2 linked regions of the Sporomusa sphaeroides DSM 2875 genome follow. Each later gene encodes a partner of the first gene's protein in a complex. Links are inferred from orthologs where the notes say so. Each region holds a gene or a part of one and is shown on either strand. Other genes may lie near its edges.

Region 1 (3,322 bases):
CGGCGCTACAAACCCTCTTGCAATCGCTACTGCTTTTACAGCCTGGTTAAGTGCTCCGGCACCGATTGCTTGAATCTCGGCGCCACCACGTTCTCTCAATACACCAGCCAAGGCCCCTGCTACAGAATTAGGATTAGATTTTGCTGATACTTTCAATACATCCATGCTTTTATGTGCCCTCCTTTAATAAAAAAAAATTATTAGTTCTATAAATTAGATATATTCGTTATACGGCAAAAAATACCTTTTTTCACAAATAAAAAAATCTAATTATTACAACAAATTCAATAAATTCATTTTTTATAGCAACCAATAACCATTACAGGCACATTGCAGTAACAACAAAGTCAAGCATCCATTGTTGCAGGGCAACCGGACATGCTATTTGTTAAACACAAACACACGCCCATCTTCCCGAATACCAATAAGACCGTGATTATCATTATATTGTTTGCGCATATTTTCCAGCATATCTTCTATTACTTCTTCTTGCAGCCGGAGGTCTTCTTCTAACATGGTATCATTATGGTCAGCGACCAAGCGCTCGGCAAACCGATCTCTAAGAAGTTTGATCGTTAAGTTGATCTCTCCCCGGGACATAGTGTGTACATCCCGCGTAATACTTAACATTGCCACTTGCTCATAGGAACTTAGTTCAACATCCATGCTGCTGGTTTTAATATCCTCCAATAAATGATATGCCGCAACACTATTAATAATAAGCCGTTTAAGATTTTCAAAGTCCACGGCCGTGGGAATACCAGAAATCATAAATGTAAGTTTTATCGAATTTTCCTCAGGATCAAAGTTGATGGTCCCAAGTTCAGGATAACGCACCAACATAGATATAAGCAGGTTTGCCCCATCAGAAACCTGTTGATCATTTTGATTAAATTCAGGCATGTATTTTCACCATCCAAAAAGTATATATAGAGCAAGTATTCTCTGAGAAGCTGCTAAATCCTGCTTTTAAATTCCTGGTAAAAAATCTAAAAAACGGCTTTACCTAAAGGTAAAAGCCGTTTAAATAGCTCAATTCATTTTTTTACTTCGCATAATCAACAGCACGCGTTTCACGAATAACTGTTACTTTAATTTGACCCGGATATTCTAGTTCACTCTCAATTTTCTTCACAATATCCCTTACCAAACGAACAGCAGTTAAATCGTCAATCTTATCTGGTTTAACCATAATACGAATTTCGCGGCCTGCTTGAATAGCGAATGACTTTTCTACGCCATCAAATGATTCAGCGATTTCTTCCAATCGTGTTAATCGCTTAAGATAGCTTTCTAATGTTTCTCTACGAGCTCCCGGCCGCGCAGCAGATACAGCATCAGCTGCCGCTACCAGCACTGCCTGAATGGTTTTAGGTTCTTCGTCACCATGATGCGCAGCAATAGCATTAATAACCTCAGCTGTCTCACGATATTTCTTAGCTAAATCGGCACCAATGGTAACATGCGGACCCTCAACTTCATGGTCAACAGCTTTACCAATGTCATGGAGCAACCCTGCCCGCTTGGCTAACATTACATCCACGCCAAGCTCGCTTGCCATAACTCCGGCCAAATGCGCTACTTCAATGGAATGCTTAAGTACATTTTGGCCGTAACTGGTACGGAATTTTAATCGTCCAAGAAGTTTTATCAGCTCCGGATGCAAACCATGAACACCTGTTTCAAAGGTAGCTTGCTCGCCTGCTTCCTTGATTTTCTGTTCAACTTCTTTTTGCGCCTTTTCAACCATTTCCTCTATGCGAGCCGGGTGAATACGCCCATCAACGATAAGCTTTTCCAGTGCTATTCTGGCAACTTCCCGCCGAACAGGATCAAATCCTGACAAAATAACCGCTTCAGGTGTATCATCAATGATCAAATCAATACCGGTAAGGGTTTCAAGGGTTCGGATATTGCGGCCTTCACGACCGATAATCCTCCCTTTCATTTCATCATTAGGCAAGGAAACTACCGAAACAGTAGTTTCTGCAACATGATCAGCAGCACAGCGCTGAATGGCCAGTGATATAATCTCTTTGGCTTTCTTTTCCGCTTCTTCCTTGGCCTGTTGCTCCAATTCTTTGATGAGCATAGCTGTTTCGTGCTTAATTTCATCTTCGACATTGGCAAGCAGTAAGCTGCGGGCTTCCTCGGAGGTTAAACCGGACAGTCTTTCGAGTTCAGTAAGTTGCTTGGCATAAAGCTCGTTAATCTTTTCTTGACTTTTATCCAACTCAGTTTCTTTACGACTGAGAATCTCTTCTTTCTTTTCAAGAGAATCGATTTTTCTGTCAAGGTTTTCTTCTTTTTGCACCAAGCGCCGTTCCAGACGCTGAAGTTCTGTACGACGTTCTTTAATTTCCCGCTCAAGTTCACTTCTAAGTTTGTGAATCTCTTCTTTGGCTTCTACTAGTGCTTCCTTTTTCTTAGATTCGCCATCCTTCTCAGCATCTTCTAAGATTTTTCTGGCTGCATTTTCCGCAGAAGCGATTTTGGCTTCGGCAATATTTTTACGTACTAAATAGCCTGCACCAGCACCTAGCAGTCCGACTAAAATTGCGGTAAGAATAATTTCTAGTATATGTTCCACCTCCTTCATTTTGCAAAATAGCAATTAAGGGTAAAGCCGATATTTAGCTCGCTTTCAAAAGTAGCTGCTCTGATGCTTTATCAACATACAGGCTCTCCTAAAAGTTTACCTAACTAGATTTAACTTGTTACACGATTGGATAATTTTATTGTAAATGTTTTTCAAATAGGTGTCAAGGTGACATATCCCTAAGGTGCTTTAAAACTTTACTGACAGTTCCTGGGCTAAATCCTTTTGCCGCTAAACGGCGCACTAGCTTCGGCATTGCATCCTCATGACGGGCCAGGTATTTGCGGGCTAAATTCAGGGCTGCCTGATATTCGAATTCCTCATCCCGACTCATTAGTCTTTCATTAATCAAAGCTGCCGGCAAACCTCGCCGCCTTAATCTCATATAAGACTCTTTTACACTGTATTTATTCATCTCAGCATATTTTTCCAGGAGCCTATCACAAAGCGCGGCATCATTCAGATAGCCGCGCTCAGTAACATATTGAATAGCTGCATGTACTGCATCCTGGTCATAACCTTGCTGTGCAAGCTTTTGCTCAAGCTCGTACTGACTATAAGTTCTATTCTTTAACAGCGCAACAGCAGTGTCAGCTATCTTCTTATTCATCAGACTTCAAAAGCCTCGTCACTATCCTCGCTAAAAACCTCATCACTTTGACTTAAGGTTTTATCAAGCTTGGCATCGCCGGTAAGTAAGGTTTCGCGGATCTTCTTATCAAT
Region 2 (3,305 bases), 1.1 Mb from region 1 along the record:
GCAAACAATTGTCACTATCGGTAAAAAAATATGTATGGTACGGCGTATCCGCGGATACGCTAGTTTTAATCACCCGATTCAATTAGGGAGGAATTGCTATGAACGAAACCAGACAAGCTTCCGAAGCAGTCACAACATCACAGACAACTGCACAGTCTGATGTTCAAGGCGCTGATATTGATAATGCCGGTAACCTCTACCAGGAAAGCGGTCTTGACGCCACCCAGGATACCCTCCGGACAAGCCATCTAAAGGCAGGCAATCAGCATGCCACAAATAATTTAGTAGCCAGAATGCTGTGGGGACATGAAGAAAAGGTCAATCTTAATATGCGGGTGTCCGAAGATGGCTCCTTAGATTTAAATGATGATGTAAGGTAAAGAAAACACGGCTTGCGCCGAGCCTTTGGCGGGCCGAATTGCTATGCCATCCAGGCGCGTCGCAGCGGAAGCCGATGTTGACCCTTATCCTGTTCTTAAGAAATACTTTCTGTTAGGGTAAAAAAGTCGGAAAAACAGGCCTGTACGGCCTGTTTTTTCCGCGAACAGTGACTTTTGTCACAGCTTATAGTGCATTTATTTGCTAAACTAAGTACAAAGATAACCAAAATCCCCAAATATAAGGAGGTTCTTTGCATGGAAAAGCAATTCATAAAAAATATCGAATTCAGTAAAGCCCTGGATATGGTCAACCTGGTAGACTATCAGCCTGGCAAAGTTGTGAGCCTGACCTTATCACAGAATAAAACCCTCAGTATGACACTGTTCGCCTTTGCCAAAGGTGAAGCCATCAGCAGTCACTCGGCTCCCGGCGATGCTATGGTGTACATCCTTGACGGCAAGGCGGAAATCACTATCGGTGGCGAGACAGTCACTGCAACAACCGGGCAGGTGGTTGTTATGCCAGCCGAAGTTCCTCACGCATTAGACGCTGTCGAGAACTTCAAAATGCTGTTAGTACTTGTTATGTAACGTCAATTGACAAAAACCCGCATTATTTCCCAGGAAATAATGCGGGTTTTTATGTTGAAATAAGGTTACTGTGACAAAACGTCGGCCAGGCGGTACAATTCCGGGTCAATATCTTTCTTCTTGCCGACAGCATCTGCAATCGGCACTTCCACACATTGTTGATTATGATAGCCAATCATAATACCACTCTTCCCGGCTAGCAGTGATCTGACAGCTGTTTCGGCCAGCCGGCTGGCCAGCAGCCTGTCGGCAACCGTGGGCGCCCCGCCGCGCTGAATATGGCCAAGTACCGATACCCTGGTTTCCAAACCGGTTTTAGTACGAATGTATTGACCTAATTCAATAGCACTGCCTGCCCCTTCGGCAACCACCATAATGCTGTATTGCTTGCCCTTAGCTCTCGATTCCAGCAATTGCTTGCAAATGTCCTCCCGGGAAAATGGCACTTCCGGAATGAGGATACTCTCAGCACCGCCCGCCAAGCCGGCAGTAAGGGCAATCCAGCCGCAATTTCTCCCCATAACCTCGACCAGCATGACCCGGCCATGGGCAGAGGCTGTATCCCGTAATTTATTAATGGCTTCAAGCGCAGTATTTACCGCCGTATCAAACCCAATAGTATAATCGGTGCCCCAGATGTCATTATCAATACTGCCTGGGAGGCCCACCATCTTTATTCCCATGTCGCCCAACTGCTTAGCGCCGGTCAGAGAGCCATCACCGCCAATTACAATAAGCCCCTCAATCCCATGGGATTGTAAGTTAGCCACCGCTTTCTGACGTCCGGGTAATGTTTTAAATTCCTCACTGCGGGCTGTTCCCAGGAACGTCCCGCCTTTTTGAATAATATCACCCACTGAGCGCGAATCCAATTTTGTCATATTATCCGCAATCATGCCGGCATAACCGTTTCTAATTCCCCAGACTTCAACCCCATGGGCTAAAGCCACACGAACTGCCGCACGGATAGCCGCATTCATTCCCGGGCAGTCGCCGCCACTGGTAATCACTGCAATTTTTTTCACATTACCCCTGCCTCTCCATACCAAATTGCCGTGGATATCTGTTGTATTATTTCTGCAAGCCGGTTCTGATTGCCTGCTTTTCCGCAAAAATGTACAACTTATTTTATCCGTTATTTATATATGTATTGCATGAAATGAGAGGCTTAGTACTGGTAACTGTTTTATACTTTGAATTTATTAACCGCCTGGATTAATTCTTCAGCCATTTTTGCCAGTGCCTGACTGGAAGCGGCGATTTCTTCCATGGACGCCGATTGCTCCTCTGTTGCGGCAGAAATAGTTTGGACCTGAGCCGCCGCTGCTTTACCTGCCTCATCTATATGGATAGTTGCCGAGCTAACCGTTGCGCTGTCCGTCGACACGATTGCCAACGCCTCGTTTACCTGATTTATATTGGTTACTATATTGCCGACAAGGGCTGTAATCTCCGCAAATGCGTCCCCGGCTTTATTTACAGCCTCGGTACTGTTATTTACGATTACGCCGGTTTCGGACATTCCTTCTACAGCCGCCTTAACATCAGCCTGATTGGCATTGATGAGCTCTTTAATGTCTTTTGCCGCATTGGCAGACTGCTCTGCCAGTTTGCGTACCTCATCGGCAACTACGGCAAAGCCTCTGCCATTCTCGCCGGCACGGGCGGCTTCAATAGCCGCGTTCAGTGCCAGCAGATTGGTCTGCCCGGCAATATCTGTTATGACATTAACAATTTCGCCGATTTGTTTAGAGCTTACTGCCAGCTTGTCAACAGCCATCCCCACATGCTTGGTGCTTGTCCTCACAAGCTCCATCTCTTGTACGGCATTTGTTACGAATACAACTCCGTTTTTAGTGGCAGCCAGTGCAGTATCAGCCCCCGTGGTAATGGTTTGGGCCGATTCGGCTACCTGGTCTAAGCTTGCTGCCATATGCCCAACCGCGACAGCGGTCTGATCCAAAGCTTTACTCTGAGTTTCAGTGCCTGCAGCTACTGCCGAAATAGACTCAGCCACATTGTTAGCTGTTTTGGCTGTTTGATCAGCACTGGCAGTCAACTGCTCCGACGAAGCAGCCACCTGTTCTGCAGCCTGCGATACTTGCCGTACCAAGTTACGAATATTTCCTGCCATTTGCAAACAACTGCCAGACAACCGCCCGACCTCATCATTACTATTAATACCTGCTTGGTTTACATTAACTTGTAGATTGCCATTAGCCATTTCCTGCATAAATCTGCTTAGCGCATTCAGCGGGTTGGAAATCCTGCCGGCAGCCAGAACGATTATAAATCCGAGAAGCGCAATAGTAACTATGCCAATACCTATACTGT

Evidence for each region.
Region 2: rny (region 1) and pfkA share a complex: the UniProt entries of both Bacillus subtilis proteins name them as parts of the possible RNA degradosome complex. The link is inferred for Sporomusa sphaeroides DSM 2875 from one-to-one orthologs.

What each region holds. Positions count from the first base shown.
Region 1 is NZ_CP146991.1:1,972,015-1,975,336, reverse strand. The notes cover bases 323-3,317. They hold rny (ribonuclease Y), read right to left. Parts: upstream 2,600-3,317; coding sequence 1,046-2,599; downstream 323-1,045. Other genes in these bases: recA (recombinase RecA), read right to left, coding at 3,209-3,317; SPSPH_RS08950 (regulatory protein RecX), read right to left, coding at 2,763-3,209; SPSPH_RS08960 (hypothetical protein), read right to left, coding at 382-903. Outside these bases: SPSPH_RS08965 (stage V sporulation protein S), read right to left, coding at 1-165; more of recA, read right to left, coding at 3,318-3,322. UniProt on the Bacillus subtilis protein: Endoribonuclease that initiates mRNA decay. Initiates the decay of all SAM-dependent riboswitches, such as yitJ riboswitch. Involved in processing of the gapA operon mRNA, it cleaves between cggR and gapA.
Region 2 is NZ_CP146991.1:849,518-852,822, reverse strand. The notes cover bases 17-2,994. They hold pfkA (6-phosphofructokinase), read right to left. Parts: upstream 1,997-2,994; coding sequence 1,037-1,996; downstream 17-1,036. Other genes in these bases: SPSPH_RS03765 (methyl-accepting chemotaxis protein), read right to left, coding at 2,158-2,994; SPSPH_RS03775 (cupin domain-containing protein), read left to right, coding at 636-971; SPSPH_RS03780 (hypothetical protein), read left to right, coding at 99-380. Outside these bases: more of SPSPH_RS03765, read right to left, coding at 2,995-3,305. UniProt on the Bacillus subtilis protein: Catalyzes the phosphorylation of D-fructose 6-phosphate to fructose 1,6-bisphosphate by ATP, the first committing step of glycolysis.